Linked DNA regions of Mesorhizobium japonicum MAFF 303099. The main gene of each other region encodes a partner of the protein of the gene in region 2 in a complex. Links are inferred from orthologs where the notes say so. Each region holds a gene or a part of one and is shown on either strand. Other genes may lie near its edges. The genes, in order: MAFF_RS07140 and uvrB.

Region 1 (13,935 bases), 880 kb from region 2 along the record:
GGCAGAGGTGGTGGCGACGGGCCGCGATGGGCTGTTCGCCAAGACCCAGCCGATCGACGTGCCGCCGCTCGATCCAGCCGACCGCGTCGGCGGCCATCTCGGCATCATCAGGGATTTCATGCACGCCATCGAGACCGGCACCGAGCCGGAGACGCATGGCGCCGATAACATCAAAAGCCTGGCCATGGTTTTTGGCGCCATCGAGAGCGCCGAGACCGGCCGGCGCGTGGCGATTGCAAGGGAAGGACCATGATGCCAAACCCGCTTCTCGACATCCGGATCGGCACCATGGTGCGGGCCAATCTCGAAGACCCCGCTGCCTATGTCAGGCAGATCCTGCCGCTTGGTTTCGAGAGCATCCAGCCCTTCTTCTGGCAGACGCTGGGCGGCAAGGACCTTCCGCGCCTTGCCGGCGAGATCCGCGAGGCGATCGGCGATGCCGATGTCGTCGTGTCTTCCCTCGGTGTGTTCGGCAATCCGCTGGAGAGCGGCGAGGTCGATCGCGGCGTGCTCGCGGCCTGGGAAACGGTCATCGATAACGCGCATCTGTTCGGCGCTTCCATGGTCAGTGGCTTCACCGGGCGCTTGCGCGGCAAGAAACTGACCGACAGCCTGCCGCGCTTTCGCGAGGTGTGGGGACCGCTGGCCAAGCGCGCCGCCGACAAGGGCGTGCGCATCGCCTTCGAGAATTGCGCCATGGACGGCAATTGGGCGGTCGGCGACTGGAACATCGCCCACAATCCGGACGCCTGGGAGCTGATGTTCAACGAATTGCCTGACGATAATCTGGGTCTCGAATGGGAGCCCTGCCATCAGCTCGTCTATCTGATCGACCCGATCCCGCAGATCCGCAAATGGGCGCCGCGCATCTTCCATGTCCATGGCAAGGACGCCACCGTGCGCTGGGACGTCATCCGCGAGCACGGCGTGTTTGGCCGCCTGCCTTTCGTACAGATGCGCACGCCCGGCTTCGGCGACAGCGACTGGACGCGGGTGATCAGCGAATTGCGGCTGGCCGGCTACAAGGGCGCCATCGACATCGAGGGCTGGCATGACCCGGTCTATCGCGACGATCTCGAAATCACGGGGCAGGCGCGGGCGTTGGAATATCTCAAACAATGCCGGGGAGGCGCCAGCTACCTGCAAAATCCGACGTGAGGACAAATTTGATGAGAGAATTGGCCGGCGGAGGAGCCGGTTCGTAAGTGGCGAAGCAATCGTCAACAGCCCCCTCGGCTGACGAGGGAAACAAAGGGAGGACAAGTGCATGAGCATCGCGATCAGAACGACACTTCTGCGCACGACCGTCGTGGCCGCCGCCACGGCGCTTTGCGCCGCCATCTCGACCTTGCCTGCACGGGCGCTCGACGCCCAATGGTGCAAGGATGTCCATATCCGCTTCTTCGTCGGCGGCGCCGAGGGCGACGCTTTCGGTACCATCGTCTATAATGGCGCCAAGCAGGCGGCGGCCGATCTCGGGCCGAAAGTCGACTACATCTTCTCCGGCTGGGACGTCGAAAAGATGGTGCAGCAATTGCGCGAGGCGGTTGCGGTCAAGCCCAACGGCATCGCCATGATGGGCCACCCAGGCGAAGACGCGATCATGCCGCTGGCCGAGCAGGCGCATAAGGACGGCATCAAGATGATGTACCAGAACGTGCCGGTGCCGAAGGTGGTGGCGGCGTTCGGCGGCGGCTATGTCGGCGCCCAGCAGGAGCAGCAGGGCCGCGCGCTCGGCGCCGAGGCGTTCAAGCTGGCCGGGCTGAAATCCGGCGACAAGGCGATCATGATCGGCCCCTTCGACAATGAGAGCCGGGGCGCACGCGAGCGTGGAACGGTCGCCGCACTGAAAGAGGCGGGCGTCGATGTCGTTCAGATCAATTCCGTAACCGAGTGGGCGGCCGATCCCAACCTCGCCATCCCGGTGATCACCGCGGCGTTGCTCAACAATCCGGGTGTCAAGGCGGTCGGCTATCCCGGCGGGCAGATGCTCGGCAATGTGCCGACCTACATGCAGGCCGCGGGCCGGAAGCCCGGCGATATCTTCAATTTCGGCTTCGACACCAGCCCGCAGATCGTCGAGGGCTTCAAGGGTGGATGGGTGCAGCTGACAGCCGACCAGCAGCCATTCATGCAGGGCTATCTGCCGATCCTCAGCCTTTGCCAGCAGGTGGTGCTGGGTCTGGCCCCGATGAATGTCGACACCGGTGCCGGCTTCGTCACGCCGCAGAACTATGAGATCGTCTCAGAGCTCGCCAAGCAGGCGCTGCGCTGACCTCCCAAGGCTGCCGGCCGGGTTGGACCCGGCCGGCAGGACCGCCGGCAAAGGCCGGCATGCGACAATGAAAGCGAGGATCCGATGGCCGAACGCATCATCGAACTGCGCGATATCACGAAGTCTTATGGTCAGGTCTATGCGCTGGGCGGCGTCAATCTCAGCGTCGACCGCGGCGAGGTGGTCGGCCTCATCGGCGACAATGGCGCCGGCAAGTCGACGCTGATCAAGATCCTGTCCGGCGTGGTCAGGCCGACCAGCGGCGACATCCTCGTGCGCGACAAGCCGGTGAGCGGCTGGAGCGCGGCGCGCTCCCGCGACGCCGGCATCGAGACGGTGTTCCAGGACCGGGCGCTGGCCGTGCAGCAGACCATCGTGCGCAACATCTTCATGGGCCGCGAACTGACTGGCTTCATGGGCTGGCTGAAGGTCAACAAGGAGATCGAGGAGGCAAGCCGGCTGATGCGCGAGATCGGCTTCACCTCGAAAGTGTTCACGCCGCACTCGATCGTCGGCCAGCTGTCGGGCGGCGAACGCCAGGGCGTGGCGATTGCGCGCGCCATCTACAAGCAGGCCGAGCTGATCATCCTCGACGAGCCGACCACGGCGCTGTCGCTGACCGAGACCGCCAAGGTGTTCCACTTCGTGCGCCAGGTGCGGGCGAGCGGCCGCTCGATCCTGTTCATCGGCCACAACATCCATCACGTCTTCGACATCGCCGACCGCTTCGTGGTGCTCGATCGCGGCAAGGTGGCGCTGACCGCCGACCGCAGCGCGGTCAAGTCGGCGGAAGATTTGATCAATTTCATGGAGGACGTCGCGCATCCCGGCGGGTTGCCCGGACTGCGCGAGGCCGGCGAAGCGGAGCAGCAAGCACGATGAGCAAGACCATGGAACCCGATCTCGAAAGCCCTCTGCGCGCTCATGCCGGGTCCGCCCGCCAGGAGTGGAAACATCCATCCGACCATTGGCTGCGCGGCTTCGTCCTCGACAACCGCGCATCGCTCGGCACGCTCGCCGTGTTCATCGTCATGATGGCGGTGTTCATGGTCGCCAACCCGACCGTGTTCACCACCTGGTATCTCTACAGTTCCGTGCTGACGACGCTCCCCGTGGCGCTGTTCGTGGTGGTGCCGCTGGTCTTCGTCGTCACCTGCGGCGAGATCGACCTGTCGTTTCCGGCGACGATGGGGTTTGCCTCCTGGGTCTTCGCCCTGGTGGTGCAGGCCGGCTACGATCCGTTCCTTGGCATTGCCGCCGCACTCGTCACAGGCATGCTGCTCGGCTTCCTCGTCGGGTCGCTGGTCGTCTATGGCGGGCTGTCGTCGCTGATCGCCACGCTCGGCATGAATTTCCTGCTGCGTGGGCTGATCCAGATCATCAACGAGGGCAAATCGATGGCGCTGACCAGCCTCAGCGGCAGCTGGGCCTACAAGATCTTCTCCAGCCAGATATACGGCATTCCGGTGCAGATATTCTGGGCCATCGCCTTCGTCGTACTGTCGGCGATGCTCTACAACAGGCATCGTTTCGGCGCGCAGGTGAGGGTGGTCGGCGACAATCCTGACAGCGCCCAGCAGATGGGCATCGACGTCAAGCGCGTGCGGGTGAAGGTCTTCGTCTTCGTCGGCATCGGGGCGGCGATCGCCGGCACGTTCTCGGTGATGATCAACTTCACCTGGTGGCCGACAGCCGGCGACGGCTATCTCCTGCCGGTCCTGGCCTCGGTGTTCGTCGGCGGCACGCCAACCTGGGGCGGTATCGGCACGGTGGCCGGTGGCGCGATCGGCGCGGTCACCGTGTCCTTCATCCAGACCGGCGTGGTGGCGGCAGGGTTAAGCGGCTTCTACGTGCAGTTCTTCAACGGCCTGATCATCATCCTGTCGTTGCTGGGCCATAAGTGGAACCAGGCAAGGTATCGGTGAGGGAGGCACTGCCGGAACTGCGCTGAGAGCTGCTCGGAACCGGGCAGCTCACACCGCCGCGACGAACCCGTCCAGCACGCGTTTCTGGCCGGCCTTGTCGAAGTCGATGGTCAGCTTGTTGCCTTCTATGGCCGAGATGTTGCCGTTGCCGAATTTCTGGTGGAAGACGCGGTCGCCGACGCTGAAGGGCGAGGGCTTGTCTGCGACGGATTTGGCGACCAGTTCGCCGTCGATGGTGCGGCCCTTTACGCTGGTGCGGCCGGCGCCGTAGCCCGAGTCGGTCTCACCATAGCCGATGCGCTCGACCTGATGGCCGGAGCGCGTGCCCCAGTTGCGGTCGGTCGCTTCCGTGCGGTTGGCCTGCGCGCGCTGCCAGCCGGGTGTCGAATAGGTGTTGGAGAAGGCGCCGGATTTTTCGGTGTTGGCGCCGACATTGTCGAAGCGCGAGGCGCCGTACGGATTCTGGCGGCCGCCACGGCCGGAGGCGAAGGAGCCGCCGCCATAGGGGTTGCCGTAGCCGCCATAGGAATTGCCGCTTTCGGCGATCTCGACATGGGATTCAGGCAGTTCCTCGAGGAAGCGCGACGGGATGGTCGATTGCCAGAGCCCATGGATGAGGCGGTTGGAGACGAACCAGATATGCAGGTTCTTCTTGGCCCGGGTGAGGCCGACATAGGCGAGCCGGCGCTCTTCCTCCAGCCCGGAGCGGCCGCCTTCATCGAGCGCGCGCTGGTGGGGAAACAGGCCTTCCTCCCAGCCGGGGAGAAAAACCGTCTCGAATTCGAGGCCCTTGGCCGAATGCAGCGTCATGATCGAGACGGCGTCCTGCCCGGCATTCTGCTCGGCATCCATGACCAGCGCGACATGTTCGAGGAAGGAGCGCAGCGACTCGTACTCCTCCATCGAGCGGATCAGTTCCTTGAGGTTCTCCAGCCGTCCCGGCGCCTCGGCCGAGCGGTCGTTCTTCCACATGTCGGTGTAGCCGCTCTCCTCGAGAATGGTCTCGGCGAGCTCGGTGTGCGGCTTGGTTTCCAGCGCCTTCTGCCAGCGCTCGAAATTGGCGGCCACTTCGCGCAATGCGGCGCGCGGCTTCGGCTTCAGTTCGTCGCTTTCGGCGAGGTTGCCGGCGGCCTCCAGCATCGGGATGCGCAGGGCGCGCGCCGTGTCGTGGATCTGGCGGATGGTGGCTTCGCCCAGGCCGCGCTTCGGCACGTTGACGATGCGCTCGAAGGCGAGGTCGTCGCCGCTGTTGGCAACGACGCGGAAGAAGGCCAGCGCGTCGCGGATTTCCATGCGCTCATAGAAGCGCGGACCGCCGATGACGCGATAGTTGAGGCCGAGCGTGATGAAGCGGTCCTCGAAGGCGCGCATCTGGAAGGACGCGCGCACCAGGATAGCCATGTCGTTGAGATTATGCTTCTGGCGCTGATAGGCCTCGATGGTCTCGCCGATGGCGCGGGCTTCCTCCTCGGAATCCCAGGCGGCGTGGACATTGACCTTGCCATCCTCGGGGTCGTTGCGGTCGGTGAACAGCGTCTTGCCGAAACGGCCCTCATTGTGGGCGATGAGGTGGGAGGCAGCGCCAAGGATGTGCGCGGTCGAGCGGTAGTTGCGCTCCAGCCTTATGATGGTGGCGCCGGGAAAATCCTTGTCGAAGCGCAGGATGTTGTCGACCTCGGCGCCGCGCCAGCCATAGATGGACTGGTCGTCGTCGCCGACGCAGCAGATATTAACGGTGGCGCGGCCTTCTGCCCTCTGTGCCAGCAGGCGCAGCCACATGTACTGGGCGGTGTTGGTGTCTTGGTATTCGTCGACGAGGATGTATTTGAAGCGCCGGTGGTAGTCCTTCAGCACGTCCGGATTGGCGCGGAAGATGCGGATGGGGTGGCAGAGCAGGTCGCCGAAATCGCAGGCGTTCAGCGTCTGCAGCCGCTCCTGATAGGCCTTGTAGAGCTCGCGGCCCTTGCCGTTGGCGAAGCTGCGCGCGTCGCCCTCGGCGATATCGGCCGGGCCTTGGCCCTTGTTCTTCCAGCCGTCGATCATCTGCGCGAACTGCTTGGCCGGCCAGCGCTTGTCGTCGAGGCCCTCGGCCTGGATCAACTGCTTGATCAGCCGCACGACATCGTCGGTGTCGAGGATGGTGAAGTCGGAACGCAAGCCGGCAAGCTCGGCATGACGGCGCAAAAGCTTCACGCCGATCGAATGGAAGGTGCCGAGCCAGGGCATGCCCTCGACATTGCCTTCGCCGATCAGGATGCCGATGCGCTGCTTCATCTCGCGCGCGGCCTTGTTGGTGAAGGTCACGGCGAGGATCTGCGATGGGAAGGCCTTGCCGGTGGCAAGGATGTGGGCGATGCGGGTGGTGAGCACCCGCGTCTTGCCGGTGCCGGCGCCGGCCAGCACCAGAACCGGGCCTTCGGTGGTCTCCACCGCCAGCCTTTGTTCCGGATTCAGCCCCTTCAGATAATCGGGCGGACTGTTCTGGCCGCCGCGGGCAGCCATGGCGCGCGCGGCAATGCCCGACGGGGCCGTCGGCCGCGCATTGGGTTCGTCGAAAAAGGGCATGTCTTCGGAAAAGCCGGACATCTTCCCCCCGAATGTAGTGATTCGGCAGGGAAAGACCAGAACTGTCTACGTTTTGTTCCCGGTAAAGTGCCCGCGCGGTAAGAATGGGCTTCGGATGCGGCTCCGCGATGCGGGCAGGGCTTAACCCTTGGGACCTTGGTAGAGATACCTGATGGGCAAGAACACGAGGCTGAACAAAATTCCGGCCAGCAGACCCCAATAGAGATAAGGGTCTTGCACTCGATCAAGCACATACAGACCGCCGCCATGTCTCGGGATGATGGCTTTGCCCATCCAAAGGAAAACGACCACGACCAGCGTGCCGATGAGCATCTGTGACAGGAAGATGCCCACTAGGATGGGCGAGTATCGATTTTCGCCAGCCATTTAGCTCTCGCTCGCCCGGGATACCGTCGTTCAGGCCTTGCGGTAGCCGAGGGCGACGAAAAATCGATGGCCGAACGAGCGCGCCTCGTCCGTCATCACCGCGCCCAGGGCGACCTGCATCTGGTCGTAATAGCGGCTGCCGGCGGGTGAGGCCAGGAAGGCCTCATAGAGCTTCAGGTCGGCCATGGACATATCCCGGTAGATATAGGCTGCAGATTCCATGGCATCGTTGGCGATGTCACGGCGAAGCCCTTCGGTTTGCTTGCGCAGCAGGGCCATTACCTGGTCGTCGGGCAGGGGCTTTCCGGCCGCGCCCAGCATTTCGGAAAGCATCGCATAGCCCATGTTCAAGCCGACGGCTTCTCCGGTGTCGACGGCGCTGATATCGTCCATCATCTTCCTGTACAATGCGAGCCTGGCCGGATCCCTGGATGGAAGCTCGTCGAGGATTTTGGCGCCCCCGATCTTCTTGGCCTCCCTTGCTTGCGGTGACGAAGCCTGGATCTCCAGAGCGGTGACCCGTCTGCCCAGGGGTGAAGCATAAAACGAAGCCAGCTCGGACAGGTCCCTGGCGCTGAGCTTGTCCGCCATCCGGGCTTCGATGGCCGCCTCCATCTTCTCCGGATCAAAGGCACCTTCCATGGCGGCGGCAAGGGCATCCTGGACCTTTTGCGGCGGCGTTCCCGGCGCCGATTTGACGGCCGCGGTGAAACCCGGGCCAATGCCCATCAGCATCTCGTGAAAGCCGTTCGCGTTATTGATCTCGCCGATTGTCTGCGCCGGCGCGGCCACCGTGCCAGCAATGAGCGGGACGAGGCAGTAGAGCACAAGCGCCATGCGCGTCAGCGGCGGAAGGAATGACGGCATTTTGCTTGCTCCACGGGAAAGATGATCCATGGAGACTGCGGGAAAACCCTGACGCAAGCAAGATGGATTGCCACCTTGGCGTGTGGGCAGCTTGACAGGCGGGGCAGGCGGGAGAAAGCTGTGCGCAGGGCAGGAGCGATGCGCCGGGTTGCCCATGGCCGCGCGAGCGCGCAACAGTCGAAGGAGTATCATCTTGGCTGTCACCATCACCTCCTTCGTTCTCTTTCTCCTCGGTCTGGCGCTTGGTGGCGGTGGCATCTGGCTGGCTTCGCTGGGGGGCAGTTGGTACTACATCGTCGTCGGCCTCGCCTTCCTGATCGCCGCCTGGCTGCTCTACCGGCGCCGTTCCACGGCGCTCTGGCTCTATGCGGCGATTGTGCTCGGCACGCTGGCCTGGGCGGTCTGGGAAATCGGCTTCGACTGGTGGGAGCTCGGCCCGCGCGGCGGCATCATCGTGCTGGTCGGGCTGTGGCTGCTGACGCCGTGGGCAAGGCGGGGCCTTGCCGGGCCTGACGGGCGCGCGCCGCTGATCCTGGCCGTGCTGGCATCGCTGGCGGTGGCCGGCTATTCGATGACCGCCGACCCGAAAGGCATTGACGGCGCGCTCGACACCGACAAGGTGATTCCCAAAGCCAATCTGGGTAATGATGTGCCGGCTGGCGAGTGGCACTATTACGGACGCACGCAGTTTGGCCAACGCTATTCGCCGCTCGACCAGATCACGCCGGACAATGTCGCCAATCTGCAGCCGGCATGGACCTATCGCACCGGCGATGTGAAGGGGCCCGACGACATCGGCGAGACCACCTATCAGGTGACGCCGCTGAAGATCGGCGACACGCTCTACATCTGCACGCCGCATAATTTCGCCATCGCGGTGGACGCCGCGACCGGAAAGGAAAAATGGCGCTACGATCCCAAGATCAAGCTCGACAAGGACCGCCAGCACCAGACCTGCCGCGGCGTGTCCTACTATGCCGATACCGCCATCGCCGCCGGCCAGCCCTGCGCGACCCGCATCTACCTGCCGACCTCGGATGCGCGGCTGATCGCGCTCGACGCCGCCAGCGGTCAGGTCTGTCCGGCCTTCGCCGAGGGCGGCACGCTGAACCTTCTGACCAACATGCCCTATCCGAAATCGGGCTACTACTATTCGACCTCGGCGCCGCTGATATCAGGCAGCAAGATCATCGTCGGCGGCGCGGTCAACGACAACTATTCGACGCAGGAGCCGTCGGGGGTCATCCGCGCCTATGATGTCGGCACCGGCGCCCTGGTGTGGAAGTGGGATTCCGGCAACCCGGACCAGACGACGCCGCTGGCGGCGGGCCAGACCTATACCGCCAACTCGCCCAACATGTGGTCGACGCCGAGCGCCGACGAGAAGCTTGGGCTGCTCTATGTGCCACTCGGCAACCAGACGCCGGACCAGCTCGGCGCCGGGCGTAGCGCCAATGTCGAGAAATTCTCCTCCTCGATCGCCGCGCTCGACCTCAACACCGGGCAGTTGCGCTGGGTGCGGCAGACCGTGCACCATGACCTCTGGGACATGGACGTGCCGGCGCAGCCGAGCCTGATTGACATCACCAAGGCCGACGGCACAGTGGTGCCGGCGCTGGTCGGGCCGACCAAGCAGGGCGACCTCTATGTGCTTGACCGGCGCACCGGCGAACCGCTTGTTGCAGTCAAGGAAGTGCCGGCGCCCGGCGGCGCCGTCGAGGGCGATCACACGTCGCCGACGCAACCGGTGTCGGATCTCTCCTTCAGCCCGAAGCCGCTGACGGATGCCGACATGTGGGGCATCACCATGTTCGACCAGATGGCCTGCAGGATTGCCTTCCACAAGCTGCGCTACGAAGGCCGTTACACGCCGCCGTCGGTGCAGGGATCGCTGATCTACCCCGGCAATTTCGGAGTCTTCAACTGGGGCGGGGTGGCAGTCGATCCGGTGCGGCAGGTGATGTTCGGCATGCCGACCTATCTGGCGTTTACGTCGAGACTCGTGCCCCGCGCGGACGTACCGCCGCCGGGCGATGACACCAAGGGCAGCGAGCAGGGGCTGAACCGCAACGAGGGCGCGCCCTACGCAGTGGTGATGGGGCCGTTCCTGTCGCCTCTCGGCATTCCCTGCCAGGCGCCACCCTGGGGTTATGTCGCGGGCGCGGATCTGCGGACCGGCACCATCGCCTACAAGCATCGCAACGGTACCGTCTACGATATGACGCCGCTGCCGCTGCCGCTGAAGGTCGGCGTGCCGGGCATTGGCGGGCCGATCATCACTGCCGGCGGCGTCGCCTTCCTGGGTGCCGCGGTCGACAACTATCTGCGCGCCTATGACCTGACGTCGGGCCGGCAACTCTGGCAGGCCAGGCTGCCCGCCGGCGGCCAGTCGACGCCGATGACCTATACGGTCGCCGACGGGCGCCAGTTCGTGGTCATCGTCGCCGGCGGCCACGGCTCGGTCGGCACCAAGCCGGGGGATTATGTGATGGCTTACGCGCTGCCGAAATAGCCGTGTCGCGCTAGCCAGAAGCGGTCCTGGCGCAAGATCAGTTCACCGTTTCACGGAAACGGCGAACTGCTCTAGTCCCAAGGGAAAGCGCTGCGCGCTTTTCCCGGGAAAACCGCACACGCTTTTCCTGGAATTGCTCTAGCCGAGCCCGAGATGGCTCTTCAGGCTGGGCACCGAGCCCAGCACCTGGTTGGTCAGATCGGGGCCGGCGGCGGCTTCGGCCTGCTGGACCAACGTCTCGCCGGCCTTCTGGATCTGCGCCAGATCGAGGCCGGATGCCTTGAGGGCGGCGAGGCCGTTGACCAGCGCGCCCGCCTTTTCGCCGAGAACGCCGCCAAGCGCGCCTTGCAGCGACGACAGGAAGCCGCCACCGCCGCCGGCCGGTGCGGCGGCCATGACGTCATATTTCTGCGCCAGTGCATCGGCGCCGGGAATCCTGGCGAAGAAGGATGAGGCGCTGGTGCCTTCCGCCTCGTGCTCGAGTACCGAGAAAATGGTGCCGACGACTTTTTCGGTCGTTGCCTGGTCGAGGCCGGCCTTCTGCGAGACGGTGTTCACGATATCCTGTACGTCCATGACTTCACCTCAACCCTGGGTTTTCGTGTTTGCCGGATGACGCTGGCGGCTGCGGACCTTGACCATGGACTTCCGGTTCGCCGCCACAATGGTTGCGCGCATCGCCAGAATGGCGGCTGTGGCAGCCATGAAGGCGGTTGCCAGGATCGGCGAGGTCATGGTCATCAGTTTTCCTTTCACGTCAGGCCCTTAGGACCGCGGCCGCGTCATGGACCGGCCGGATAGTCAGTTTCCCCCACTATTGTGGCAGCGCCATCAAGATTTGTCGCCGATGACAAAATTGTGATGATGGTTGCCGCGGCTTGCCAGGGAACGGGAGCGTGACTGAGCCGTGACTGGACGATGTGAGGCTAGCCCCTATCTTGCGAACGCAAGGACACCAAAGTCGAGGAGCGCCCCCGTGACCAGATCCCCCATTGCTGACAAACCTGTCATCACGCAGGCGATGATCGATGCCTATGACGAATACACGCATCTGACGCTCGATCGCCGCCGATTCATGGAACAGCTGACCAGGCTTGCCGGATCGGGTGCCGCGGCGGCCGCGATCGCGCCGATGCTGGCGGCGAATTCCGCCCAGGCGGCGATCGTTGCCGAAAACGATGCCCGCGTGAAAGGCGAGGACATCAGCTATCCCGGCAGTGGCGGCGAGATGAAGGGCTATCTGGTTAGGCCGGCGAACCAGGCCGGCAAGCTCGGCACCGTCATCGTCATCCACGAAAACCGGGGGCTCAACCCGCATATACGCGACGTCGCCCGGCGCGTGGCGCTGGAGGGATTCGTGGCGCTGGCGCCGGATTTCCTGTCGCCGCTTGGCGGCACGCCTGATGACGAGGACAAGGCGCGCGACATGTTCACCAAACTCGATCCGGCGCAGACCGTCGCCAACGCCGTGGCGACCGTCGCTTTCCTGAAAGGTGACAAGGACGGCAACGGCAAGGTCGGCGCCATCGGCTTCTGCTGGGGCGGCGGCACCGCCAACATGCTGGCTGTCAACGCGCCCGACCTCGCTGCCAGCGTCGCCTATTACGGCATGCAGCCGAATGCCGCCGACGCGGCGAAGATCAAGGCGGCACTGCTGCTGCACTATGCCGGGCTGGACGATCGCACTAATGCCGGCATCGATGCCTTCAAGAAAGCGCTCGATGCCGCGCATGTCGAATACACGGTCTATGTCTATGAAGGCGCCAACCATGCCTTCAACAATGATACGTCGGCGGCCCGCTACGACAAGAAGGCGGCCGATCTCGCCTGGGGCAGGACGATCGCTTTCCTGAAGCAGAAGCTGGCGTAGGCGGTTTGCCTAATCGGTGCTCGCCGGCTTGTGGAAGGCAACGCCGGCGACGACCAGTGCGATCCCCAGGCAATCGCCGAGGCTTGGAATCTGGTGCAGCACGATGACGCCGATCAGCGTCGCGGTGACCGGCAGCAGCGACAGCATCAGCGCGAAACTCGAGCGCGGCAATCGCGACATGGCAAGCTGGTCGCAGATATAGGGAATGACCGAGGAGCAGATGCCGACGCCGATGGCGGCGATGAGCAGTGGCGGCGAGAAGAACGCCGGCAGCGCGTCGCTGAAGCCGATAGGCAGCACGACGATGAATGCCACCGCCATGGCGGCACCGAGGCCCGCAATGCCGTCGCCGGCGCCCGAACGGGCGACACGGTGGCCGAGCACGATGTAGCCGACGAAGAGCGCGCCGTTGAGGAAGGCCCAGAACAGGCCGACGGGATCGCTGGACCATTTGACGTCGATCAACAGCAAGGTGCCGGTGACGGCCACGGCAAGGGCAACGAGGTTGCGGGCGCTCCTGAGGCCGATCAGCGCGACGCCGATGGTGCCGACGAATTCGATTGCCGCCACCAACGAGATCGGCAAGCGGTCGAGCGCCAGGTAGAAGGAGCAGTTCATCACCGCCAGGCAGGCGCCGAAGGCCAGCAACAGCAGCCGCGTCGGGGGATCGGCGCGGGCGAAGCTTCGCCAGGGGCGCGTCAGCGGCGCGAAGATCAGTGCCGCGGTGGCGATGCGCAGCCACGCCATGCCGAGCACGCCGACATGAGGGAAAAGCAGCACGGCGAAGGCCGGGCCGAGATAGTGGAAGACGGCGCTGACGCCGAACCAGACATGCGGCGGCAGTCTTGTCGCCAGGCTGTCGAGGGCGGCAGGGCGGGCAGCGGGTGCTTGCGTCTGATCGTTCATCGGATCAGTATCGCAGGCAGTTTTTCCACTTTATATGGCGAATGGCCGGCCTCTCTCGCAATCTCATTTCCAAAGGCAAGGATTTATCCGTGAAACGCCTTCGAACTGAAAATATCGATCTCGACGCGGCCGACATGAAGATCCTGCGCCTGCTGCAAAAGGATGCGCGCGCCAGCACGGCGGAGCTGGCGCGTTCGGTCGGCCTGTCGGCGCCGAGTGTTGCCGAGCGCATCAAGCGGCTGCAGGAAAACGGCGTGATCGAGGCCTATTGCGTCAAGATCAACCCCGCCGCGCTGGGCCTGAAGCTGTCGGCATGGCTGCGCATCCGGCCGGTGCCTGGGCAATTGTCCGTGGTGGCCGAGATCATCCGCGAAACGCCTGAGATCGCGCAATGCGACCGCGTGACCGGCGAGGATTGCTTCATCGCGCTCGCGCATGTCGGCTCGGTAGCCGAACTCGAACGGGTAATCGACCGGATCATTCCCTATGCGATGACGAATACGGCCATCATCCAGTCGTCACCGGTGGTGGCGCGCTCGCCGCTGGCGGCGGTGAAGCGGTCGCCGTGAACTGCGTGATTTGATCTTCGCGAGCCGTTTCGCCAGGCTACGCGTGGCCGCGCTTCAGG
Region 2 (14,553 bases):
ACTGCCGGATCTCGGCATTGCCGGAGGCGGAGGATTTGCCATAGGCGCTGACGAAGAAACTTTTCCGGTGCTGCGCGATCCAGCTGGCGAAAATATCGGCTTCGTCGAAGACGGCGTCGAGCAGGATGACGCCGAGCAGGCGTCCACCGATGTCACCGTTCCTGAGAATGGAAGCGGCCGGATTGTAGCCGCCGCTATAGGCGACCAGCACCACCGGCATGGCGTCGAACTTTGCCGCCTTGGCGCCGGTCAGCTTAGCCAGTCCCTGTGCCGCCTCGGCCATGAATTTGGCAAAATAGCCCTGCGTCCAGAAATTGCCGGCGCTGGAATCCTGCGCATTGCTGGCGAATTGCGGCGCCACCAGCACGGCGTTGAGGCCCGACGCCTCGACCTGCGCGACGACCCGCTGGCGGCCGACCACGTCGCGCTGCAAGGTGGCGCCATTGCCGTGGAAGAACACCACGATGAGAGCCGGCTTGGTCGGATCGAAGCCTTTCGGCACCGCCAGCAGCGTCGATCGGTCGGAATAGGTCTCGTCTTCCCAATAAATGCCGCCGCGCGGCGAGGTGTGGCCGTGCCTTCCATCCGCCGCCGTGACGTCGAGAAACGACGCGGAGCCGTCAGGCAGCTTGCCTCGATAAGGGAAGGGCGACGACTTGAACGGCACGATGGTCGAGATGGCCTTGCGCAAGCGCGCCCCCTGGCTGGCCACCGGAAACATCGCCGTGGCCAGCAATCCGGCGACGATGGCGCGCCGGTCCGGCATCAGGCCGCTACCAGCCGGATGGACGGCGCCCTGGATGGCAACAGCACGGCGAAGAAGGCCGGAATGGCGATGAGATAGGCAATCGCCGCCCATTGCAACACGGCGCTTAAGCCGAAGCTGGTGGCGACGATCGGCACGGCGGCCGAGCCGATGACCGAGAAACAGCCATTGATGCCCCAGGCCCAGACGAACAGATGCTCCTTGCCGAGCCGCGCCAGCCAGGTCATGGCGGTGGCCATCGGCATGCCCATCAGGAAGGCCGGCGGCGACACCAGGAGAAAGCAGAGCAGCAGGCGCACCGCATAGGGATAGGCGCCGATCCGGTCGAGCACCGGCGACAGATAGAAGCCGTAGGCGAGCAGCAGCCCGCAGACAGACAGCAGCACTATGGGCAGCAGAGTCCTGGCGCGTTCGAAGATGTGCTCGGCAAACAGGCTGCCGAGGCCTGAAAACACCAGCATCGAGGAGATCAGCACCGAGGCCGACACCGTCGGGTTGGCCAGCGCCACGGTGAAGCGGCTGATCAGCCCGACCTCGACCATGATGTAGCCGAGGCCGAGACAGGCGAAATAGAGGATGGTGCCGAGCTTGCCGCGCGAGCGCGAGAACACGATGCGCCAGCCGAAGATGACCGGCAGCAGCACCAGCGACGCCGCCGCAATGCAGGCAATGCCGAGCGTCGCCCAGATCAAGAGATAGCCCCAATCGTCCTGGAACAGGTCGAGCCGGTCCAACGTGCGCGGCAAATCGGCGACCTTCACATAGGCGGCGAAATAAGGCTGGTCGTTGCTGAGCGCCCGGGCGTCGAAGACGTAGTCGCCGGCAAGTTTTTCCCAGCCGCCGGTCAGAAGCGCGTGCCAGGTCATGCGCTGCAGTTCCGTCGCCGGCAACACTTGCGGGCCGGTATCGCCGCCGGCGCCCGCACAGGCGTCGAGCGTCGGATCGGCCGGCGCCGTCGGATCGCAGTCGGGGTTAGCTGGGGCGGTCGGGTCGGCAGGCGCGGTCGCACCGGAGGCCGGCTGCGTCAGCGTCGCGTCCTGTCCGCTGCCGAAGATAGAGGCGCGATAATCATCGAGAACCTTTTGCGCGCCCGAGCCGTCATAGGTCATTCCCGGATAATAGACTTCCTCCCAGGACATCGACTTGGTGTAGTCGCGCAGCGTCTTGATTTCGGCCTCGGTGAAGCCGCCGCGCTTGAACAATACGGTCGTGGTCGAGAGGTAACTCGAGACGGCGAAGATGTCGTTGGCCGCACCTTGGCTGTCGAAGGTCCTCGCCGCTTCGGCGACGGTCGAATAGAGCTTCAGGACCGATTTCGGCGGCTCTTCCTTGTTCCACAAGGTGATCGACAGCACACCGCCATCGGCCAGCGCATGCATGTAGCTCAGCATCGCTTCGCGCGTGTAGGCATATTTTTCCGAGATGGCGAAGCCGCCGGGATTGGACAGGCCGACACTGTCGGCGAGGCTGAGGTCGATGACATCGTAGCGCTCCCTCGTGTTGGCGAGGAACAGGCGCCCATCATAGTCGATGACCTTGAGCCGCGGCTCGGCCAGGATATCGCCGGTGACATCCTTCAGCACCGGATCGCGGAACGCCCGCAAGGTCATCGGATTGCTCTCGGCGACGGTCACCGAGGTCGAACCGGCATTGAGCGCGGCCTGCGTGGAGATGCCGCCGCCGAACTGCACGACGAATGTCTTGGGCTTGTCCTTGATGACATAGGGATAGTGCATTGGCAGATAGCGGAAATAGAGCTGCTCGGCCGGCGCCAGATTGCGCATGATGCCTTCCGGCCCGTCGCCGTCGCGGTACATGCCGACATAGGTGTTGGCCGGCACTTCGGGCATGCCGAAGGCGGCATTGTCGCTCAGGCCCGGCGCGAAATGCATGTAGGAACTGGCATAGACCTGCAGATCGCCGAAGGGCGAGACGCTGCGGTAGATGCGCTTGCCGTCCGGAAAGTTGCGGGCATAGGCGACGCCCTTGTATTGCGACACGGCAATGTCGGGGATGCCGAGCAAGCCGGGCAGCATGAGGTAGCCTGATATCGACAGCGCCGCGACCACGACGCCGGCGACGACGCTCTTCCAGGCGCCGAAAGCCAGGAACCACAGGATTGAACCTGCGGCCCAAAGCAGGAGCGGCACGACGATGATGGTTTCAGGCGCGAACAGATAGAGCGACACCAGCACGGCGAGGCCGGCGAGCCCCGAACCGGTGAGGTCGGCGAAATAGACACGGCCGAAGGCGGTGCGGCTTTTCAGGAAGACGATGCCGAGGAAGAACGCGCCGGCCAGGAACGGCAGGAGATAGAGCAGGAAATTGGCGAGCAGCCGCCATTTCTGCGCCGGGTCGGACACCAGGAAGATGGCGTTGAACGGCACTGTCTGGGCGACGAGGTTGGAGCCGACGGCGAGCGGGCCGATCAGCAGCAGGGCCGCGGTGGCCGCCCCTTGCCAATGGCGGTCGAACCAGCCCTTGCCGGCGAAGATGACGACGCTGGACAGCGAGAAGCCTAGCATGGCGAGGCTGACCACCAGCGAACCGAAATGCGACCAGCTGCCGACCGCGAACACACGCATGATAGCGATCTGCAGCGCGATGATGGCGCCGGCGATCAGCCCGACCGCGAGGTAATGCGCGAGCCGAGGCGCCTCAAGCGAGGTGATGCTTGGTCGAGAGGTCGATACAACAGCCGTCATTCAGGCCCCTTGATGCGGCGGCTTAGCCCGACAGCACGGCAACTCAGCTGTTGTGCGTGCCGACGATCTGGTCGCCTTCCAGCTTGGTGAACGGCACGAACGGCACCACCTTGCCATTGTAGATGTCCGAGCGGACGATGTTGAACGTGCCGTCCGCGAGCTGCTGCTTGGTCACCTTGAGCACGTGCTGCGCGCCCGGCGGGCCGACCGGAATGACCATCACGCCATTGGGCTTCAACTGCTGCAGCAGCGACGGCGGAATGTGGTCGATGCCGCAGGTGACGATGATCTTGTCGAACGGGCCGACGCTTTCCCAGCCATAATAGCCGTCGGCATTGCGGCTGGTGACCGAACCGAATTCGCTGTAGCCGCGCTCGACCAGCCCGTCATAGGTGCGCCGCGTGCGCTGCGCCAGCGGATTGATGATCTCGATCGTGTGCACCTTGTCGGTGAGGTTGGCGAGATAGGCCGACTGGTAACCCGAACCGGTGCCGATCTCGAGTACGGCCTCGCCGAATTGCACGTCGATCGCCGTCGTCATCCGCCCGACCAGGTGCGGACCCGAAATCGTCACGCCATAGCCGATGTCGAGGAAGGCATGGTCGTAGGCGCGCCCCAGATTCTGCGGCAGCACGAATTCCTCACGCGGAGTCAAAAGGAAGGCGCGCTTGTTGCGGTCGTCCAGCACGTCCTTGTTGTAGACCATGATCTGGAAGCGATCGAATCGCTGCGCCAAAAACTTCGGATCCTCGCCGCGATTGGCCACCATCCAGTCGATGAACGATTTTTTGTCGTTGAACGGCACTTCGGCGTTGCGGTCGTAGGGCACCGGCACGTTGGCCCTGACCATGGCTGGAAGAATGGAGAACGCCGCCGCACCCGCCGACAGCGTCAAGAAATCCCGACGCCTCATGGAAAAAGCCTCCAAAAGTGGCCTTTGCCACCCCAAAACCAAGCACTTCAACCCGATTGCACCGCCTCCCAAAACGAGTCAATGGGCGTCGAGGGGCGACCGTGCGGGCCGAAAAAATGTGGCAGGCGGGCAACAGTTTTGCCGATGCCATCGGCTTTTGCAGCCCCGCGGAACGGCGCGCGGCATTGCCGCAGGGCTCGCTGGAACGGCGCTGTCTTATATTAGCAATGGCTGTTTTGCTTGACTCGGTCGCCAAAAACAGGCAGCAAACCTGCATCGGAAGGGCTGAAATACCGCGTGCATGATCGTGGACGAGCCTTTTTTGGCACAAAGTCCACGTCTCTCGGTTGGTTTTGAGAGGGATTGGTTAACCAACTTTGTCCATATTTTGAAGCAATCGGCAATCAACGACAGGCGCGGCAAACGCGTCGGGGACCACCCTGGGATCACTCGCAGAATGGTCGTCGCGGCTGACAAGGCCACGTACGGGGAAAACCGATTGGAGCGAGATTGGTTGCATGGCGTTGTCGAGTAAACACAAAATAATCCGGGACCAGCGCGAGGGCGGCGAGTTCGTCGATGCGCAGCGCACCCCTTCCTTCAACCCGAAACGGATCGTCCGCTGGGTCGCGGTGCCCGGTGCCAGCGCCGCTGTCGGCCTCTGGCTGATCGGCACCATGGCTGGCCTCAGCTCCGTCGGCGCCTCGCTGTCGGCGACATCGAGCGGCCTGCCGCAGACGCTGGCCATGCCGGGCTCGCTGGCAATGGCCGATCCGCTGAAACAGCACTTCCTCAGATCTTCGGCGCCGTTCGTGCTGGCCAATGCCCATGGCGGCACTCAGGCCCTGCATGACCATGCCGTGCAATGCGGCGCCACTTGCTTCAAGCTGGCCAGAGTGAGCCCACTGGGTGAGAAATCCGCACGCCTGGCGGCCCATGCAAGGCCGGAACAGCCAATCTTGAAGTCGAAGGCACAGGAGCGCTTCGAACGCATGGAGGCGTCGCTGTCGCCGACCAAGCTCGCCGCCGCCTTTGCCGGCGCCGGCAAGCCCGACGCCACGGCCGACGCCCGCCCGATGATTTCCCAGGCCGCGCCGCAGATTACCGAGGCGTCGCTGGTTCCGTCAGTCCAGGTGGTGGCCAGCCTGTCGAACGATTTGCCGGCTCCGGCGGCGGAACGCTTCGCCCGTGCCGATACCGGCGCCGTCGTCCAGACCGCGCCGCCGCCGGCGGGCCTTGCCCAGTCGCAGACGCCTGACAACACGCAGCTGGCACTGGCCCTCGTCCAGTCACTGCCGGTCGAGGACGAAGCATTCGCCTCGCCGCTGCCGATGACCGAATCCTCTGCCGACGTCGCGATTGCACCTGCCGAGACCCAGCCGCAACAGCCCGGCGACGCCGCCTCGCTGCCGGATGCGCTGACCGACGACGTGCCGCTGCCGACTGGCCGCCCGCAATACGACACGCCGCGGCAGCCAAAGGCCGTGGTGGAACAGGATGAGCCGGCGCCGCAGCCCAAGATTGCTCAGCCCAAGATCGCGCAGCAGAAACCGGCGCCGCAGGCAAAGCCGGTCCAGCAGGCCCAGCCCGCAAGACCGGCCCGGGCCGGCCGGTCTGGCGAGAGCGGCGATGTGCTGGCCTATGCCAAGCCGGACATGCCGTCGGGCGGCCTTGGCCAGGCGTTCAGGAACCTCTTCAATGGACCGGGCGGCGGAAGCGGCGCCGGCCGCGGCGTCGCCGTCTATGACATCAGCGCCAAGACCGTCTACATGCCGGATGGCCAGCGGCTCGAGGCGCATTCCGGCCTCGGCGCCATGGTCGATCAGCCGCGCTATGTCCATGTGAAGGATCGTGGCCCGACGCCGCCCAACACCTATAATCTGTCGCTGCGTGAATCGCGCTTCCATGGCGTCGAGGCCCTGCGCCTGACCCCGGTCGGCGGTGGCAACAAATACAACCGCAACGGCCTGCTCGCCCACACCTACATGCTGCGCGGCGGCCGCGCCGAGTCCAATGGCTGCGTCGTTTTCAGGGACTATTCCCGCTTCCTCGCCGCCTTCAAGAAGGGCAAGGTCACGCGTCTCGTCGTCGTGCCGCGCCTGAGCGGATCGCCGACCCAAGTGGCGACGGACAACGCCCGCGGCGCCTGACCGCCGGCAGATACCCCTCGGCAACTGCCTCCTCCTGACAGCCTTCTGTCAGGAGCCGCGTCGGGGCATGCGCCTCGCCGCATCGCGCTCTTTCCATTTTCGCCAAGACCTCCCATATTCGGGGCATGGCCAAATCCCCCGGTAAAAGAACGCCGCCGACGGCGAATGACGACCGCGCCGCGCCGAAGCGGCGCAGCCCGCTGACCGATTTCCTCGACGCCTCCGAACCGCTGCACAAAGGCGGCTTCGCCGAGATGCCGCAGCCCGAACTGTCGGGCACGCCGCTGATCGGTTCGATCGCCGACTGGGCCGAGCAGATCGAGCAGGAGGCCGAACGCGAAGGGCGCCAGACCGGCAAGGGCGACGGCGGCAAAGCGCCAAAACCATCCAAGAAGATCCCCGAGCGCTCATCCGCGCCCGGGCGCACCGCGCGCGGCACCTCAATGGGCGGCGCGGCCACCGCTCGGGAGCGCGCCGCGGTCGGCCTCAATCCGGTCGCCGGCCTCGACATCTCGCTGGAAGAGGCCGAGACGATGACGTCGAGCGGCGTCACCGCGACGGTCGCCGCGCTCTCGGCGCTGATCGAATCCGGCAATCCGCTGCACAAGGACGGCGTGCTGTGGACGCCGCACCGCCCCGCCCGGCCGGAAAAGTCGGAAGGCGGCATCGCCATCAAGATGGTGTCGGACTTCGAGCCAGCGGGTGACCAGCCGACCGCCATCAAGGACCTTGTCGAAGGCGTCGACAACAATGACCGCACCCAGGTGCTGCTCGGCGTCACCGGCTCCGGCAAAACTTTCACCATGGCCAAGGTGATCGAGGAAACGCAGCGCCCTGCCTTGATCCTGGCGCCAAACAAGACGCTGGCGGCGCAGCTTTATTCCGAGTTCAAGAAATTCTTCCCCGACAATGCGGTGGAGTATTTCGTCTCCTATTACGACTACTACCAGCCGGAAGCCTATGTTCCGCGCACCGACACCTTCATCGAGAAGGAATCCTCGATCAACGAGCAGATCGACCGCATGCGCCACTCGGCGACGCGCTCGTTGCTCGAGCGCGACGACGTCATTATCGTCGCCTCGGTGTCCTGCATCTACGGTATCGGTTCGGTCGAGACCTATACGGCGATGACCTTCCAGATGCAGATCGGCGACCGGCTCGACCAGCGCGCTCTGCTCGCCGACCTCGTCGCCCAGCAATACAAGCGGCAGGACATCAATTTCGTGCGTGGCTCGTTTCGCGTGCGCGGCGACACGATCGAGATCTTCCCGGCCCACCTTGAAGACCGCGCCTGGCGCATCTCGATGTTCGGCGACGAGATCGAGCAGATCACCGAGTTCGACCCGCTGACCGGCCAAAAGACCGGCGAGCTGAAAAGCGTCAAGATCTACGCCAACTCGCACTATGTGACGCCGCGCCCGACGCTCAACCAGGCGATCAAGTCGATCAAGGAAGAACTCAAGCAGCGTCTGGTCGAACTCGAGCGTGCCGGCCGCCTGCTGGAAGCACAGCGCCTGGAACAGCGCACCCGCTTCGACCTCGAAATGCTGGAAGCCACCGGCTCCTGCGCCGGCATCGAGAACTATTCGCGTTATCTCACCGGCCGCCAGCCGGGCGATCCGCCGCCGACCTTGTTCGAATATATTCCCGACAATGCGCTGGTGTTCATCGACGAAAGCCACGTCACCGTGCCGCAGATCGGCGGCATGTATCGCGGCGACTTCAGGCGCAAGGCGACGCTGGCCGAGTACGGCTTCCGGCTGCCTTCCTGCATGGACAACCGGCCGCTGCGCTTCGAGGAATGGGACGCTATGCGCCCGCTCTCCGTCGCCGTTTCGGCGACGCCGGGCGGCTGGGAAATGGAACAGTCCGGCGGCGTCTTCGCCGAGCAGGTCATCCGCCCGACCGGCTTGATCGACCCGCCGGTCGAGGTGCGCCCGGCCAAAAGCCAGGTCGACGATGTCGTCGGCGAGATCCGCGAAACAACAAAGGCCGGCTACCGCACGCTGGTCACCGTGCTGACCAAGCGCATGGCCGAGGACCTGACCGAATATCTGCACGAGCAGGGCGTGCGCGTGCGCTACATGCACTCCGACATCGACACGCTGGAGCGCATCGAGATCCTGCGCGATTTGCGCCTCGGCGCTTTCGACGTGCTGGTCGGCATCAACCTTTTGCGTGAAGGCCTCGACATTCCCGAATGCGGCTTCGTCGCCATTCTCGATGCCGACAAGGAAGGGTTCCTGCGCTCGGAAACCTCGCTCATCCAGACCATCGGCCGCGCCGCCCGTAACGTCGACGGCAAGGTCATCCTCTATGCCGACCAGGTCACCGGCTCGATGGAGCGGGCGATGGCCGAGACCAACCGCCGCCGCGAAAAGCAGATGGAGTGGAACGCCGCCAACGGCATCACGCCGGAGTCGGTCAAATCGCGCATCTCCGACATTCTGGACTCGGTCTACGAGAAGGACCATGTCCGCGCCGACATCTCGCAGTTCACCGACAGCGCCGGCGCCATGATGGGCAACAACCTCAAGGCCCATCTCGACGCGATGGAAAAACAGATGCGCGACGCCGCCGCCAATCTCGACTTCGAGAAGGCCGCCCGCATCCGCGACGAGATCAAGCGGCTGCGTGAGATGGAACTGTCGATCTCCGAAGACCCGCTGGCCAAATACGCCGACATGGAAAGCCCGGTCTCGGGCCGCGAAAAGGGCAAGCACAACAAGGGCGTGGCCAAGCACCGTACGGCAGAGGAACAGGAGCGTTTTCGCAAGCTCGACGAGGCACGCGCCGCCGAAGAGGCCGCCAGGGCTGCCCGACCCAACCTCTTCCGCAAGCCGGCGCTTGACGAGATGGGCGCCGACGGCGCCGTGCCGGCGAAGAAGCCGCTGTTCGCCAAACCCTCGATCGACGACATGGGGCCCGGCACCGACATGCCGACGCCTGCGGGTGCGGTGTCACGCTCGCTGTTCAAGAAACAGTCGGCGTCCGAAGCGCACGGTTCCGACTTCGGTATTCCAGGCGAGCCGGTCAGGCCGCTGTTCAAGAAGAACTCGCTGGACGAGATGACCGTGCGGCGCACCGAAAAGCCGGTCGAAGGAAAAGTGCCGGCGAAGCCCCAGCCGATCTCCCATCCTGTGGGGGCCGGCAGGACAGACGTGAAGGATCGTGACGATTCCGCCAAGCCAATCGTTCGCCAGCGCGCCGGCATCGGCTCCTACGAGGACCCAGGCGACGCCCGCCGCGAAAAGCGCAGGCCGGGGAAAACGGGCAGGCCGGGGAAGTAGCGGCTTCTTCCTTCCCCCTTGCGGGAGCAGGGAAACGCTCTTCCTCGTCGCGGCTTAACATCTGCTTGTCAAAGTCGGAACAGCCTCTGGACTATGCGCTCGCGCTTGCCGCCAGACTGCGGAAACGGTACGCACGGCTGCAATCCTGCCTCTGCACGCAAAGCTCTGCACCGACTCCCCATGAAACCCAGGGACATCGCCGCCTACGCCTTCCTGACCGTCACCTGGGGCCTGTCGTTCCTCGTCCTGCTCAAGGTCGTACACGCATTCGGCTGGATCGGCGCGGTCACCTTGCGCTCGCTGATCGCCGGCATCACGCTCTTCCTGTTGGCGGCGGCGACGCGGCGCCGGCTCGATTTCAGCGCCGGCTGGCGGCACTTCGCCGCGGTCGGCGCGACGACAGTCGCGGCGCAGCTGATCGGCCTGTCCTACGCCACGCCGCGCATCGGCACGGCGATGGCGGCCATCCTCGTCGCCGCGATCCCGCTGTTCTCGATGATCCTTGGCCAGTTATGGGGGCTTGAGCGCATCACCGTTCGCGGGCTGGCTGGCCTGCTGCTCGGCGCCGCGGGTATCGTGGTCCTGGTCGGCTTCCCCTCGGTGCCGATCACGCCGTCCTTCGTATTCGGCTGCGCCGCCTCGCTGTTCAGCTCCTTCTCCGCCGCCTTCGGCAGCAACTACACCAATCGCCATCTGCGTTCGGCCGGCTCGTTCGAACTCACCGGCGCCGCCTTCCTGTTCGGCGGGCTGATGACGCTGCCGCTGTTGCTTGTCGTGCCGGTGCCGGCCATGCCGCGTCCTGTCGATTTCCTCTATCTCGTCCTTCTCGCCTGCGTGATGAGCGCGCTGACCTATGTCGTCTATTTCCGGCTGGTGGCCAGCATTGGCGCAACCAGGACGATCAGTGTCGAATTCGCCGTGACCACGATCGCGGTGCTGGTTGGCACTGTCATGCTTGGCGAGTCGCTGGCCATCATCCAGGGTTTCGGCGCGGTGGCGATCATCGGCGGCTGCATACTGGTGCTGGATCCGTTCCCGCGCCGGGCGAAAGCGGCGGCCTTGCCATCCGCCCCGCCTTTGGTGTAATCGCTTCGCACACTCGAACGTCTTGAAAGGAGGGCTCACGTGTTCACGTTTCATCGTCACCATCGTCAGCGTGGCCCGATCTCTGCCCTGCAAGCCAGCTTGCAGGGCTGACCAGGGACGGTCCGGGTTTTTCCCGCTTCGATTTTTTGGTCTGCCCTTCGTGGTGCCGCAACGCCTAGCCTGATGGCCGGCACGCGCACCGTTCAAAGTGCATCCGGAGCTGTCTCCGGCAAGACCAGAGAAATCCAAATGGCCCTGATCAGCCTCAAATCCCTCGGTGTCACCATGAGTGCGCCGCTCTTCTCCAAGCTCGACCTCACCATCGGCAGTGGCGACCGCCTCGGCATCGTCGCCGCCAACGGCCGCGGCAAGTCGACCTTGCTCAAATGCCTGACCGGCGAGATGGAGCCGACATCAGGCGACATCACCCGCACGCGCGGCCTGCGCGTCGGCCATGTCGAGCAGTCGGTTCCCCCTGCCCTTCTTAGCCGCAGCTTTCATCAGGTGGTGGCCGACGCCTTGCCGCCGGAGCAGGCCGAAAGCGAGATGTGGCGCGTCGACGTCGTTCTCGACTCTCTCGACGTGCCCGAGGTAATGCGCGAGCGGGAAATGCAGGCGCTGAGCGGCGGCTGGCAAAGGCTGGCGCTGATCGCTCGCGTCTGGGTCACCGATCCCGATGTGCTGCTGCTCGACGAACCGACCAACCATCTCGATCTTGCCCACATCAGCCAGCTGGAAAGCTGGCTGAACGCGCTGCCGCGCGAAGTGCCCGTCGCCATCGCCAGCCATGACCGCGCCTTCCTCGACGCCACCACCAACCGGACCCTGTTCCTGCGCCCGGAACAATCGCCAGTGTTTGCGCTGCCCTACTCCCGCGCCAGGCGGGCGCTCGACGAGGCCGACGCCTCGACAGCGCGCAAGTTCGAGCGCGACATGAAGGTCGCCCAGCAGCTGCGAAAGCAGGCCGCCAAGCTCAACAACATCGGCATCAATTCCGGCAGCGACCTTTTGACGGTGAAGACCAAGCAGCTCAAGGAACGGCCGAAAAACTGGAAGAGGCGGCGGTATCAGCACATCGCGAAAAATCGGCCGGAGCGATCCGGCTTGCCAATCGCGGCACCCACGCCAAGGTGCTGATCACCCTCGACGATGTGGCCGTGGAAACGCCCGACGGCACGCTGCTGTTCAGGACCGGCAAGCGCCACATCTGCCAGGGCGACCGCATCGTACTGCTTGGCCGTAATGGTGTCGGCAAGTCGCGCTTCGTCAGCCTGATCCGCAACGCCATCGCCGAACCCGACACGGTCGCGAACGTGAGGGTGACGCCGTCGACGGTGCTCGGCTACAGCGACCAGGCGCTGTCGGGCATCAGCGGCGACGACACGCCGCTGGCGATGGTGTCGCGCCGCTACGATGTCGGCGAGCAGCGCGCCCGCTCGCTGCTTGCCGGGGCCGGCGTGGTCATCGAGATGCAGGAGAAAAGGATCGGCGTGCTGTCCGGCGGCCAGAAGGCGCGGCTGATGATGCTGGCGCTCAGGCTCGCCAACCCCAATTTCTATCTGCTCGACGAGCCGACCAACCATCTCGACATCGATGGCCAGGAAGCGCTGGAGGAGGAATTGCTGAAGCACCAGGCAAGCTGCGTGCTCGCCTCGCACGACCGCTCCTTCATCCGCGCCATCGGCAACCGCTTCTGGCTGATCGAGAAGCGGAAGCTGACCGAGGTCGAGGACCCGGAAGAGTTCTTCCGTACCGTGGCAGAAGGGTCGAATTGACAATACAGACACGCGGGCCGGCGCTGCCAAATAGTGCTGGCCCGCAAGAAAGTATTAGCCCGCAATAATACTTTTCTATCGCCCGAAAAAGGCGCATCCTGACGCTTCGCGAACGAGGGAGGAAAACGGTCATGCGCGGCGTGGACGTCGTCAAGAACCTTTATGATGCTTATTCAAAACGCGACATCGTGGGCGCGCTGGGCCACTGTTCCGATGATGTCGTCTTCCGCTGGGTCGCAGAACCGCATGCGCCTTTCATCGCGGCTGGCAACGGCAAACAGCAATTCCTTGACCGCCTCATGTCGCTGGACAAGGATTTCGAATACCGGAGCTTCGTCCCGATGGACTACATCGACGGTGGCGACAAGGTTGCGGTGCAGGTCGAAATCCATCTGACCCGCAGAACCACCGGCCAGGAGCTTGTTATGCATACGGCTGACTTCTGGACGATACGCGACGGCAAGATCATCGCGCTGGTAGAATATTACGACACCGCGCTGGCCGCTTCGGTCCTCTGAAATAATTTCGGCGCTCTGTCGGATCGCCTGAACCTGCCGCGTCCTTGGGATGCCGACACGATGATGCCGGCTTCTTCTGAGGAGAAAGCATCATGTCCATTCTGTCATCCCTGGGTCGCGTTGCCACCCGTTACGCACAGAACCGCGCCCGGCACCGCTGCGAGCGCGAACTGCTGTCCCTGCCGATCGAACTGCGCAAGGATATCGGCTGGCCGGAAATCGTCATCAACGCGCAAAACGGCTTGCGGATACGCAGGGCGCCCTGACCATGCGGTCGGAAAATATCGATGCGAGCCACCATGGGGCGACCATTGCTCAATCATGCGTGTCGCCGGAAAGCGGCGTCGCCTGCATCGACGCACGCTTTTCGAAAGCCTCGAACCAGCGCGTCAGCCGCGCCCGCGCGCGAAACGGCGGAAGATCGCGGAACGCCATCCAGGACAGCGTGGTGGCGAGCGCTATATGGCCGACATGCAGCGGCGCTTCGTCGTCCAGGGTGCCTTCGATCCAGTCGTAGCTCGCCTCGATCTTGTCCCGGTATCCCTGCGCAAGAGCGCCGTATCGCAGCGGTTCGGGTCTCCTTTCCGTCTCCCAGCGCAAGGCGATGCCCGTCTGCGCCAGGCCTTGAGCGACCGATTGCAGCCGCAACGCCTGCCAGCGTGTCTCGCCGTCCTGCGGCAGCAACTTGCGGCCATCATGCAGCGTGTCGAGATAGGCGCAGATGACATCGGAATCGAAGATCGCCGATGCGCCGGGCCGCAGCAATACCGGCACCTTGCCGAGCGGGTTTTCGGCGCAGACACGAGCGTTGCGCAAGGTCGGACTGGTCTCGTGATGGATGACCTCGAGCCGATCGGCAATGCCGGCCTCATGCGCGAAGACCAGCGCCTTACGCGCGAAAGGTGAGTGGGTCTGATAATAGAGGATCATGGTCGTCTCAGGGTTTGAGGAGGCGCGTGATCCACCCGTTCTAGCCCGCGGGCTGCGAGAATTGCGCTCTGATTGAGGGCCGCAGGCGCAAGTCCGTTGCACGCCTTCCGTTCAAGCCGCCGCTTGTACGGCCTGTTGGTGACTGGTTCGCCAAAAAAATTAACGCCGCCATGTAGGATTGCCGTCACCTCGTGCGTCCTGTGGTTCGCTAGGCCAAGCCCAATGCAAAGAGGAGCAAGACATGACTGACCAGACCCCCATTCAGCCCAGGGCAGAAGTGCTCGGCGGATTGACCCCTTATCTGCAGGTGGACGGCGCCTTCAAGGCCGCCGATTTCTACAAGAAGGCCTTTGGCGCCGAGCAGGTGTTTGCATATCCGGCGGATGAAAAAGGCCGCACCATGCACATCCATCTCCACAT

What was found.
Region 1: the proteins of uvrB (region 2) and MAFF_RS07140 are in contact, whole or in part, in a crystal structure (PDB 7EGT), measured with the Thermus thermophilus proteins. The link is inferred for Mesorhizobium japonicum MAFF 303099 from one-to-one orthologs. Residues at the interface, in WP_096411307.1 of Thermus thermophilus: Glu23, Leu25, Arg26, Asp27, Gly28, Glu29, Arg30, Phe31, Arg55, Glu326, Asp327, Phe328, Glu379, Ser382, Gln383, His398, Gly400, Arg401; in WP_096412145.1 of Thermus thermophilus: His654, Arg656, Phe657, Gln666, Asp668, Glu669, Lys680, Arg681, Leu682, Ser683, Lys685, Tyr686, Ala687.

What each region holds. Positions count from the first base shown.
Region 1 is NC_002678.2:1,239,165-1,253,099, reverse strand. Bases 4,018-7,163 are described here. They hold MAFF_RS07140 (ATP-dependent helicase), read right to left. Parts: upstream 6,787-7,163; coding sequence 4,249-6,786; downstream 4,018-4,248. Other genes in these bases: MAFF_RS07135 (hypothetical protein), read right to left, coding at 6,907-7,152; MAFF_RS07145 (ABC transporter permease), read left to right, coding at 4,018-4,200. In the rest of the region: MAFF_RS07165 (Gfo/Idh/MocA family protein), read left to right, coding at 1-253; MAFF_RS07160 (sugar phosphate isomerase/epimerase family protein), read left to right, coding at 250-1,158; MAFF_RS07155 (substrate-binding domain-containing protein), read left to right, coding at 1,268-2,275; MAFF_RS07150 (ATP-binding cassette domain-containing protein), read left to right, coding at 2,360-3,157; more of MAFF_RS07145, read left to right, coding at 3,154-4,017; MAFF_RS07130 (DUF2059 domain-containing protein), read right to left, coding at 7,183-7,989; MAFF_RS07125 (glucose/quinate/shikimate family membrane-bound PQQ-dependent dehydrogenase), read left to right, coding at 8,174-10,531; MAFF_RS07120 (hypothetical protein), read right to left, coding at 10,670-11,107; MAFF_RS39950 (hypothetical protein), read right to left, coding at 11,117-11,272; MAFF_RS07115 (dienelactone hydrolase family protein), read left to right, coding at 11,553-12,401; MAFF_RS07110 (EamA family transporter), read right to left, coding at 12,411-13,307; MAFF_RS07105 (Lrp/AsnC family transcriptional regulator), read left to right, coding at 13,397-13,876; MAFF_RS07100 (hypothetical protein), read right to left, coding at 13,914-13,935. UniProt on the Escherichia coli protein: A helicase with DNA-dependent ATPase activity. Unwinds DNA duplexes with 3'-5' polarity. Translocates on single-stranded DNA with 3'-5' polarity. Initiates unwinding more efficiently from a nicked substrate than double-stranded DNA.
Region 2 is NC_002678.2:2,122,745-2,137,297, forward strand. Bases 6,261-10,024 are described here. They hold uvrB (excinuclease ABC subunit UvrB), read left to right. Parts: upstream 6,261-6,659; coding sequence 6,660-9,824; downstream 9,825-10,024. Other genes in these bases: MAFF_RS11430 (DUF2778 domain-containing protein), read left to right, coding at 6,261-6,534; MAFF_RS11440 (DMT family transporter), read left to right, coding at 10,005-10,024. Outside these bases: MAFF_RS11410 (hypothetical protein), read right to left, coding at 1-766; MAFF_RS11415 (hypothetical protein), read right to left, coding at 766-3,471; MAFF_RS11420 (protein-L-isoaspartate O-methyltransferase family protein), read right to left, coding at 3,515-4,384; more of MAFF_RS11430, read left to right, coding at 4,903-6,260; more of MAFF_RS11440, read left to right, coding at 10,025-10,910; MAFF_RS11450 (nuclear transport factor 2 family protein), read left to right, coding at 12,817-13,203; MAFF_RS39990 (hypothetical protein), read left to right, coding at 13,296-13,469; MAFF_RS11455 (glutathione S-transferase family protein), read right to left, coding at 13,519-14,133; MAFF_RS11460 (VOC family protein), read left to right, coding at 14,375-14,553. UniProt on the Escherichia coli protein: The UvrABC repair system catalyzes the recognition and processing of DNA lesions. A damage recognition complex composed of 2 UvrA and 2 UvrB subunits scans DNA for abnormalities.